DNA from 2 places in the Pseudoalteromonas sp. 5Ae-yellow genome. Region 1 is predicted to be linked to the other one. Evidence: predicted binding sites of a transcription regulator. Region 1 holds the regulator's gene; the other holds the start of a gene.

Region 1 (5,729 bases):
TTTTATAACTGTTTATTCTTGTTCATTAAAACGTTGTGCTATTAATTCTCCAACAGCATGTAAAGCTTGCTCAGAATCGGGGCCTTTACATACAACTTTTACTTCTTTGCCTTGGCTACTTTCAAGTAACATTAATGCAAGTACGCTATCGCCTGCAGCTTCTTTGTCATCTTGAAATAATGTAATTGTCGCATCAAACTGCACTGCTAATTGGGCAAGCACGGTGGCTGCTCTGGCGTGCAATCCTAATTTGTTTTTTATTAAAAAAGTGTCTTCACAATGCATAACTTACTCTACCTAAGCTGAACAGGTGATTATTCAGCTATATTATTTTTCTTGTTCGCGATGGCGAATTTTAACATTGGGATGTGTCATTGCAAAACTTTCACCGATAGTTTGCGCTAAATATACAGAGCGATGTTGTCCGCCTGTACACCCAATAGCAATGGTTAAATAACTGCGGTTATTTCGCTCTAAGTGCGGTAACCATGTTTGTACAAATGTCTGAATTTGCCATGTGAATTTTTGCACTATGCTGTGATTGGCCAAATAATCTTTAACGGGTTGATCTAACCCATTTAAAGGTTTTAATTCAGGTTCCCAATGTGGATTTGGTAAAAAGCGTGCATCAAATACGTAATCTGCTTCTTTTGGTATACCGTATTTAAAACCAAACGATTCAAACGTGACAATTAGTTGCTTATCTTTTTTACCTAAAATCTTTTCACGAATAGATTCTGCAAGTTGGTGAACGCTTAAATCAGTTGTGTCTATCATAAAGTCGGCGCGGGTGATTAATACATCAAGTAATTCTTTTTCTTTTTTGATGGCTAAATCAAGAGGCAGCGAGTCAATTGATAGTGGGTGTAACCTGCGTGTTTCTGAAAAGCGTTTTATTAATGTTTGATCGTCGCTATCTAAATAAAATAACGTAGGATTTGCAAAGCCTGGTAAGTATTCAAAAATATCGTTAAATTCATCTTGCTCTTTAGGGATGTTGCGCACATCAATGCTAACAGCAATTTTATCGTAGCTATCAGACACACTGCGAACTAATGAAGGAAGCAAGTTAACTGGAATATTATCTACGCAATAATAACCTAAATCTTCTACAATGCGTAAAGCAACCGACTTTCCAGAACCAGAACGGCCGCTTATGATAATTAACTCCATTTAACACCCTTTATAAAACTATGATTGATCGACAATAACTTGGTAAAGCTCAGCATCTGATTTTGCACAGCGTAACTGTTTACAAAAATCTTTGTTGTTTAGTTTATCAGCAATGGTTGCGAGAGTCTTTAAGTGCTGTTGGTTATCGCCATCTGGTACGATGAGTGCGACAAAAATATCAACAGGACGATTATCTATTGCATCAAAATTTATTGGAGTTTCGCTAACGAGTACTAAAGCTAAAGGCTCTTCTGCACCGCTCATTCGACCATGAGGAATGGCAATGCCACGCCCAATACCTGTACTACCCAGTTTCTCTCTGCTCATTAAAGCAGTAAGGATATCCTGTTGCGGTAAATACGGAAGTTTGTCGTGAGCAAGTTCGCTAATGAACTCTAAAATTCTTTTTTTGCTATTAAAAAGGACCGCAGCTTTGCTGCAGTCCTGGCATATAAGTGAGCTTAATTTCATCATATTAGTGTCGAGCAAGCTTCTCTTTGTGTTTAATCACTTGTCGATCGAGCTTGTCGATCAACGAGTCAATGGCGGCATACATATCTTGATGTTCCGTAGAGGCAAATAGCTCAGCACCACTTACATGTATTGTGGCTTCTGCTTTTTGATTTAATTTTTCTACATCGAGAATGACATGAACATTATTAATATGATCAGAGTGTCTTTCTAGCTTCGCAAATTTGGTATTAATATAGTCTCTTAGTGAATCGGTTAATTCTACGTGACGACCAGTTAAGTTTAGTTGCATAAGCATTACCCTCTTTGTTTAGCGTCTTAAATCAAACTTTTACGTTGATTTGACGGTGGAATAGCCAGAGACTCGCGGTATTTTGCGATTGTACGTCTCGCTACTTTAATTCCTTGCTCAGCCAATATATCCGCTATTTTGCTATCACTCAATGGTTTTGCTGAGTTTTCTGCTGCGATTAATTTTCTGATGAGCGCACGTATTGCTGTAGATGAACATTCACCCCCATTTTCGGTGCTTACATGGCTTGAGAAAAAGTATTTAAGCTCAAATATGCCACGAGGTGTATGCATATATTTTTGAGTTGTTACGCGCGAAATTGTTGATTCGTGCATTTCGACCATTTCAGCAACATCATTTAAAACCATTGGTTTCATGGCCTCAGGGCCGTGTTCAAAAAAGCCTTGTTGCTGCTTAACAATACAATTAGTTACTTTTAATAGTGTGTCGTTTCTACTTTCTAAGCTTTTAATAAACCATTTAGCTTCTTGTAAATGTGAGCGAATAAACTGGCTGTCACCACTGGATTTTACAGTGCGAGACATTGCAGCGTATTGGCTATTAACACGAATTTTAGGCATGCTATCTGGATTTAACTCAACAACCCAGCGGCCTTTAATTTTTTTAACTGACACATCAGGAATAACATACTCAGATTCTTCTCTTACAATAGTATCTGCAGGCTTAGGGCTAAGAGTATGTATTAATGTCATTACTTCTTTAAGCTCTTCTTCTTTGAGTTTAGTCTTCTTCATTAATGTACGATAGTCACGAGCTGCTAATAAATCAATATGCTCGGTTAAAATCATTTTCGTTTCATTAATGTAAGGTGTTTCTTTATCAAACTGGTTAAGCTGAATACATAAACACTCTTGTAAACTACGTGCAGCAATACCGACAGGATCAAACAGTTGGATGCGCTTTAATACAGCTTCAATTTCATCAAGTTCAACTTCGTTATCTTCTTCGTTTTCTTGATTAAAGCTTTCTAAAATCTCTTCGCAGCTTAGTGTTAAAATACCTGAATCATCAACTGCTTCTACAATCGCAATAGCAATAGCTTCATCGGTAGGACTAAATGGCGTTAATTGTAACTGCCACATTAAGTACTCGTGGAGCGTCTCTGTTGAGGCGCCTTGGTAGATTGACTCGTCTTCAGGCATTGGACCTGATGATGCTGCAGGAGCAGCACTCATGTACTCATCCCAGCTAACATCCATAGCCATGTCGTCACTTAGCGTGTCTTTTGCAAGTGCTTCACCACTATCTTGTTCGTATTCGCTTGGAGCATCGTCGGCCGATGCGCTAACAGTTATGTCATCGGTATCTGCTTTTTGCTCGTTTTTACCAGCAGCGTCTTCGGAATAGTCTGGTTCTTCAACCTCTAATAGCGGGTTGCTGTCGAGAGCTTCTTGTATTTCTTGCTGGAGATCCAATGTACTGAGTTGCAACAAACGAATAGCTTGTTGCAGCTGTGGAGTCATTGTAAGTTGCTGGCCCATGCGCAGCTGTAGTGATTGCCTCATGTATCTCTAACAATCCTTTTATGTTGTTATAATTAATACTAGCAGATGCTTAAAGACATGGCGTAAATGTTACAGCCTAAATTGCTCGCCTAAGTAAACATCGCGTACTGTTTTATCATTTAATACGTGTTCTGGAGTACCTGATGCAATCAGCTCCCCATGAGAAACAATGTAGGCTTTTTCACAAACATCAAGGGTTTCTCTTACGTTATGATCGGTAATTAATACACCAATCCCACGATTTTTGAGATGTTCTATTATTTTCTTTATATCTAATACCGAAATCGGGTCAACACCTGCAAATGGTTCATCCAATAATATAAATTTAGGATCGGCTGCCAGCGCACGTGCTATTTCCACGCGGCGACGTTCGCCACCCGATAACGCCATACCTTGGCTATCACGAATGTGTTGTATGCTAAATTCATCTAATAATTTATCGAGAGTGTCTTCTCGGGCTTGTTTATTTAACTCTTTGCGTGTTTCTAAAATAGCCATTAAGTTTTGATAAACAGTCAGTTTTCTAAAAATTGAAGACTCTTGTGGTAAGTAGCCAATGCCTAATCTAGCACGACTATGCATAGGTAAAAGAGTAATATCGTTATCATCGATAGAAATTTTACCTTTGTCGCTAGGTACAAGTCCCACAATCATATAAAACGTGGTGGTTTTACCTGCGCCGTTAGGACCAAGTAAACCAACAATACTGCCAGCTTTTACTTCAAGGCCAACGTTTTTGACAACTTCACGACCTTTATAGCTCTTTGCTAATAGCTCTGCTTTTAATGTACTCATGGCTGACCTTTATCGTCTTTTTTACTTTTTTTAGTTTCGATTGGTACTAAAATTGTGTGAACGCGGTCAGTTGAGTTTTCATCTTTTTCGGCACTGATTAGCTGTTGTTCTATATCGTAGGTAATACTTTTGGCATTAATTTTTTGTCCTGCTTGCGATACTTGTGCATTACCAACGAGCGTTAAAAAACGTTTAGATACATCGTAACGAACTTCGTCTGCACTGGCGCTCATAGTTGTGCCATCTGATTGCTTCTCTTCAAAGCGAGCAGGGCTACCCGTGGCAATTAATAGTTGCTGGTTATCACCTAGTTCATCGCGCTTATGTACTTCGAGGCGGTCTGCTGTAATTCGGCGATTACCGTGAATAATCTCAACGTTTTTCTCAAAAATACCCACGTTAGTTTTTAATTGGCCTTCTTGCTTATCGGCGCTTATTGAAATTTGATTTGCAGCAGATAGCGAGTTTTGCTCTGCAGCACTACTATTAAACGCTATTATAAGTGTAGGAATAATAAGTGATTTTAATATTTTATTGGTCATAGTATATGGTTCGCGTATGGTTAATTAGTTTTATCACTTCGGTTTTTAAATCGGCTTCAAGGCCTTTGCCGGTGATTTTTAAATTGGGTCCAGTGATGATGACTGGTTGCTCCGAGCGCATTGTTAATAGCTTTATATCTACCTGAATATTATCAGCATTGATTTTGTCTATCATGGCGTTATCAGTTAAGTTTTTGGCAACCACGTTACCTTCTAAAATTAATTGTTTGTCTTCGTATAATGTTGCTTCGTCTGCATTTATTTGCCACGTTTGCTTTTCGTTATATAAAGTAAAAATGGGTTTTTCAAAAAACGTGAAACCTAATTGCTGATATAGTTCCATTTTAGCCGCAGTTACTTTGTGGCTGATTGTACCTTGTTCGTCATAGGCTGTTTGTTTGAGTTCAATGGCTATGTAATCAGGCTTGGCAATAACTTCAGGCTCAGTCTGAGGCAAAATATTTGGTTGTGTAAAATAAGGGTACCAAAGCCAAACCATACAGCTAATGAATAAAACGCTTAATATTATGCGCGCTGCATTCATGAACTAGTGCCTTGTGTAGTCAACGCTTTACCATTTTCAAGCATAAGTAAGTCGGTGAGCTCTCTTACTGCACCAAAGCCGCCAGGCATTTGCGTTACATAGTGTGATAAACGTTTAATAAGTGGATGGGCATCATTTACTGCAACAGCAAAGCCGACTAATTCCATAACGGGCATGTCAGGGCCATCATCACCGATATAAGCAATTTGTTCATCGCTAAGGTTGAGTTTGTCTTTTAATTGTTGATAGGCAATGAGCTTATTTTCTTGACCTTGATAAATATGCTGTACGGTTAAGCTGCTCATACGTTGTTGCACTATTTGTGAATGACGACCAGTAATTACAGCCACTTCAAAGCCACTGTTTATAAGCGCTTTAATGCCAAA
Region 2 (5,729 bases), on a different contig from region 1:
TCGGGTGGAATACCTTGACCAGTATCCGATACCTTAATAACTAACCATGGGCCTTCTACACGATTTTCTCGGCTACATTCGAGTGTTACTTTTCCTTGTTGAGTAAACTTAACTGCGTTGTTAATTAAGTTCCAAACAACTTGGCGTAGTCGAGTTGGATCGAGCTGAGCATAAATATCAAGCATGCCATTGCGCTTAATATCAAACTCAAGTTCTTTCTGCTCTGCTATTAAACCCGCAAAGTTAACTACATCGTTTATAAAGTCTGACACATTTATAGAGTTGGTCGCTATATCGAGCTGATCTCTATCTATTTTATCTAAATCAATAATATCGTTAAAAATATTACCGAGTGTCTCAGCACTCGAAAAAATAGTATTACCCCAACTACGCTGCTGCTTATTCAAATCAGTATCAAGCAGCATTCGTGTTAAACCAACAATACCATTAAGCGGAGTACGCAGCTCATGGCTTAGCGTAGCAATAAACTTACCTTTATCTTTGTAGGCAGTTTCAAGTGCTTGAGCTGCTTCTTTACGGCTAGTAATATCACGACCAAAACCCAGTAAACCAATGTAGTCACCGTCATCATTTATAAAAGGTAATTTACGAAGCTCAAACCAACGTGTTTCACCGTCCACTTCATAGCCTACATCTATAGTCAGCGCTTTATGGCTTTGCTCTACTTCTTTATCGGTTGCTAAAACCTCAGCTAAAAAATGACTCGGGAATATCTGTTCAACCGTTTTGCCAATTAGTTCGCTACTTGATTTTCCCATTACTTCTTCAAACATTTTATTACAACCGGCAAATACACCGTTGTTATCGCGGTAATAAAATAAATCAGGAGATGAATCAACTATTGAGCGTTGCAACATACTTTGTTGAGCAAGTTCTTGTTGAGTTTTTTTACGTTCAGCAATTTCTCGTCGTAACTCTTCAATAGCACGGTGCTTGGCATGAAACGCCATTTTACGTTCATCAATTTCAATATTTAGACGACTAATATTATCTTTTAAGGTTTGATTTAGAAGCTTTTCTTGTTTGGTTGCGCTATCTAAATAAGCATACGATGCATCTAATTGGCGAATTGAATTAAGCAATACACTTATAATTAAAGGGGAAACCACAGCAGTAAAAAACACCACAGCCAAAATATCAACAAGATGCAATTCACCAATCGCTACATAATAAAACATGCTCGATAAAATAAGAGATACAGTTAAAAATAAGGTGTAACAAATAGCTGCGGTTTTAAATTCACCAAATCGCGTTATTGAGCTGGAAAGTACCCGAGCCCATGGGCTCAAAGAATAATCGGTCATACGTAATTTTATCTCTTAGCTGTGTGCTTAAATATAAAGAAGGCAATGCGCATGTATAAACATACCATTTACCCAGATTTTAGCATTTTTCTTCTCCCTATATTCATGTTGTGCGATAAAAACAGAATTTTTCATGTTTGATTTTGCTTCTCTCCTCAACTCATCATTTCAGCAATAAATTATTTAGTGTAAAATGCCCCGCTTTATTATCTCCAAATACGAGTAGCGCACATGCAAACCAATATGCCAGATATAGCAGACACAGCACCCGCTTTACAAACAGGTAAATTAGACTGGGTTGGCATGGGCGAAATCGAACTGCCATTTATTTTTGAATCGCGAGACTTATCACCGGTAACAGTAAACGCTAAAGCCCGTGCATTTGTTAATTTGCATAAAGAAGATGCCAAAGGCATTCATATGTCACGCCTATTTTTGGCACTTGACCTGCTTTCAACCGAGCAGCAAGTTAATCCGCAAACAATAGCGCAAGCACTCGATACCTTTATAACTAGCCACGAAGGGCTAAGCGATAAAGCACAAATTGAATTTAAATTTGAATTACCGCTACGCCGTAAATCACTATTAAGTGGTAAAGCGGGCTGGAAAAGCTACCCAGTTGTACTTACCAGTACAATTGAAAATAACATTATTAGCTACGAGCTAACCGTAGATGTTACCTATTCTTCAACGTGCCCATGCTCTGCGGCACTTGCGCGCCAGCTTATACAAAATGCGTTTAACGAAAAGTTTAACCAAGAAACCTTAAGCCAAAAAGATGTCCACGAGTGGCTAGGCACTACACAAGGTATTGTAGCGACACCTCACTCGCAGCGCTCTATTGCAAACGTAAAAGTAAAGCTTGATAGCAATATTCAAGAATTTGACGTTGTGACGCTAATTAATACCCTTGAAGCAGAACTTAAAACGCCTGTACAAGCGGCAGTAAAACGCGAAGACGAGCAAGAATTTGCCCGTTTAAATGGTCAAAACCTGATGTTTTGTGAAGATGCCGCACGTAAAATAAAAGCATTGCTGGAGGATGGTAATTACAGCGACTACTGGCTGCAAATAAACCATTATGAATCACTACATGCACACGATGCTGTAGCTATTGCGGTTAAAGGCATTGAAAGTGGCTACAAAGCTTAATTGCTGCGTAGTTTTACTTTTAAAACAAACGGTATTTATTTTATAACCCATACTTTTTAGGCACGTAAATTGCTTTATTTGAGCAGTGTCAATTTGTTGTTATGGAGTTACCGTATGGAATTCGCTTTATTATTAATCTTAGTGTTAGTTGTCGGGGCCTCTGTTGTTGCGTCAAAATTTAATGACGATGGCGGAAACCCGTATCCTTTTACCCGCAAGCAAACTGTTTTTACTCAGGTTGAAGGCGCTTTTTTAAATCTTCTCGAGCGTGCTGTTGGCGATCAATATAAAGTTGTTAGTCGCGTTAAGTTAATTGACGTTATTGACTGTAAGCAAGGTCTTTCTGTTAAATCTAAACGTGCTGCTTTAGCTAAAGCTAAAAATAAGCAACTCGACTTTGTATTAATCGACAAAGAAAAACTAACTATTGTTGCGGCTGTTGACCTAGTTAACAATGCCAATAAAGATGGCCACAAAGCTCAACGCGATTGGTTTGTAAACGGTGCATTAGAGTCTGCGGGTATTCCACATATTCGTATGAAAGTTAAATCGGGCTACCGTCCTTCTGAAGTACGCGATGCAATTATGTTTAAACTTGGTAAGCCTGCAGCAACACAAACGCAGCGCCCTGTTCGTAATCGCTCACATAAGCCAGCGGTACTTTCACCTTCTCAAGCTAAAGCACAAACAACTGCTTTAGCTGAAATTTAAAAACCAAATTAAATACTCTCCTAAAAAGTATTTAAAGCGAGCTCATAAACAAGCTCGCTTTTTTGTTTTTTATTACTAACTTCACGTATAATCAAGTGATTCAAACTCAGGAATTAAACATTATGAATGTTGGTATTATTGGCGCAATGGAGCCAGAAGTTAAAATTTTACGTGAAGCGATGCAAAACCCACAAATTTTAACTAAAGCAGGTTTCACTTTTTATACTGGTGAATTGGCTGGTAACACAGTAACACTTGTTCAATCTGGTATTGGTAAAGTAGCATCAACGATTGCAACCACCTTACTGATTGATAACTTCAAACCTGATTGCGTAATTAACACAGGCTCTGCCGGTGGATTCGATCCATCACTAAGTGTTGGCGACGTAGTAATTTCGTCAGAAGTACGTCACCACGATGTAGATGTTACTGCTTTTGGCTACGAAATTGGCCAAGTACCTCAAATGCCAGCAGGCTTTGCAGCTCACCCAAAATTAGTAGAAGCAGCACAACAAACAATCGAACAAATCAGTAATGTTAAAACACTTGTTGGCTTAATTTGTACTGGCGACACCTTCATGTGTGATCCAGTACGTATTGATAAAGCACGCAGTGATTTTCCTACAATGCTTGCCGTTGAAATGGAAGGCGCTTCAATTGCACAAACGTGTATTACGCTTAACACGCCATTTGTTGTTATTCGCTCAATGTCTGATATTGCAGGTAAAGAGTCACCACAATCATTTGAAGAATACCTAGAAACAGCATCAATCAACTCATCTAAAATGGTTGTCGCACTTTTAGAAAAGCTAACTGCAGTGTCTCTTTAAATGCTTAGCAATATTGTTCAAAACCACTTGGACTTTATTGCCTTCATACTAGCGCTCCTTGCTGAGCGCTTTATTCCTCTTGTTAGCTGGTATCATCCTAATACAGCGTTAAGCGCGGTTTTTAGTGCTATTGGCAAGCGTATATACAAACGCAAAGAACCTAAAAGCTATCAATATTTAGCAGCTATACTCGCAAGCACGCTCATTTTAAGTGTTATTCTCATTATAGTAGTGTTATTGCTTGAGTTTGCTTTTTACCCTGAATTACTCGCAGGTCTTATTTTATACTTATGCTTAGAAAGTAAGAGTATTGATAAAAAAGCGCTCCGTATTGCAAAGCTAACTAAACAAAATCAAAAATCGACGGCACGCGAATTACTAAAACCACTGCTTGCCCGTGAAGTTAATAGGCTTTCATCTCCTGGTATTATCAAAGCATTAATTGAGAGTTTAATACTGCGCACTGCTCGATACTATTTCGTAATTATATTTATATTTTTAGCCTTTGGCCCTATTGCTGCTCTCGCCTATCGATTACTTACTTTAATACAACAAGCCTGGCGTAGTGATATATCTCCAAATAGCTACTTTTTAAAACCGCTTAAAATTCTCTTGTTTATTATTGAGTATATTCCAATGCGCTTGCTGGCTTTAACTATTGCAGCAAGTAGAGCGAGCAAACAAAGCATGCACTACATAAAACATTACGGCAGGCACTTTTATCAAACTAATACTGGTTGGCTACTCAGTACATGTTCTGCATCACTTGGTGTACAACTAGGCGGGCCTGCGGTTTATTTGGGTACTCGCTTTAATAAAATGCGTATTGGTACTGATAGACTACCTACCCCCGAGGATGTGCCCGTTATAATTAATAGGTTAAATCAGGCCCGTGCATTTTGGTTGTTAGTAATTGTAAGTATTGAAATATTAAAAATGATTTAGTGACTATTTAGTGACTACCTCGTATCTATTTACAGACCCAATATACAAGCACAAAAAAACCAGCCTAGGCTGGTTTTTTAGTTTCATACTGTATTTAAGCTACAGTGATGTTTGCAAACTTACGTTTACCTACTTGGTAAATAGCCGTTGTACCTTTTGCTACTTCAAGTTTGGTATCAGTGATTTTATCTTCACCGTTAAGTTTAACTGCACCTTGCTTAATCATGCGCATTGCTTCTGACGTACTAACTACTAAATTTGCTTCTTTAAGCAAGTTAGCAATTAAAATAGTATCTTCTGAAATAGTGATTGTCAGCTCAGGGATTTCATCTGGTAATGCTTTTTTCTGAAAACGCTGAATAAAATCATCATGTGCACCTTGTGCATCAGATTCACTATGAAAACGAGCAATTAACTCTTTAGCTAGCTCTATTTTAATATCGCGCGGGTTAGTACCTTGCTCAACACGCTCTTTTTGAGCTGCAATTTCTTCAATAGAAAGCGCGCTTAATAAATCGTAATAACGCCACATTAGCACATCACTAATTGACATTATTTTACCAAACATATCGTTTGGCACATCAGTAATACCAATGTAATTACCAAGTGACTTAGACATTTTTTGAACGCCGTCAGTACCTTCAAGTAATGGCATCATTAATACTGTTTGCGGCCTTTGGCCTTCAACTTTCTGTAGCTCACGACCCATTAGTAAGTTAAAGCGCTGATCAGTACCACCTAGCTCCACATCAGACTCTAGTGCAAC

The links. Region 1 encodes sigma-54, which starts transcription at its own class of promoters, with help from an activator protein. Its sites were predicted from a motif close to GTTGGCACGNNNNTNGNNT; they were not measured.
Region 2: a site for sigma-54 is predicted at 2,534-2,552, ahead of H4J63_RS15995 (DUF2726 domain-containing protein). Genes of this name have one in related genera too.

What each region holds. Positions count from the first base shown of each region.
Region 1 covers NZ_JACGWD010000008.1:10,448-16,176, forward strand. Annotated here, with positions in the region: gene H4J63_RS03760 (HPr family phosphocarrier protein) at 13-285, opposite strand; gene rapZ (RNase adapter RapZ) at 328-1,173, opposite strand; gene ptsN (PTS IIA-like nitrogen regulatory protein PtsN) at 1,192-1,644, opposite strand; gene hpf (ribosome hibernation promoting factor) at 1,649-1,936, opposite strand; gene H4J63_RS03780 (RNA polymerase factor sigma-54) at 1,963-3,462, opposite strand; gene lptB (LPS export ABC transporter ATP-binding protein) at 3,532-4,257, opposite strand; gene lptA (lipopolysaccharide transport periplasmic protein LptA) at 4,254-4,799, opposite strand; gene lptC (LPS export ABC transporter periplasmic protein LptC) at 4,789-5,343, opposite strand; gene kdsC (3-deoxy-manno-octulosonate-8-phosphatase KdsC) at 5,340-5,729, opposite strand, start outside.
Region 2 covers NZ_JACGWD010000068.1:8,371-14,099, reverse strand. Annotated here, with positions in the region: gene arcB (aerobic respiration two-component sensor histidine kinase ArcB) at 1-1,325, opposite strand, end outside; gene folE2 (GTP cyclohydrolase FolE2) at 1,557-2,477, shown strand; gene H4J63_RS15995 (DUF2726 domain-containing protein) at 2,592-3,188, shown strand; gene mtnN (5'-methylthioadenosine/S-adenosylhomocysteine nucleosidase) at 3,311-4,018, shown strand; gene H4J63_RS15985 (regulatory signaling modulator protein AmpE) at 4,019-4,963, shown strand; gene tyrS (tyrosine--tRNA ligase) at 5,058-5,729, opposite strand, start outside.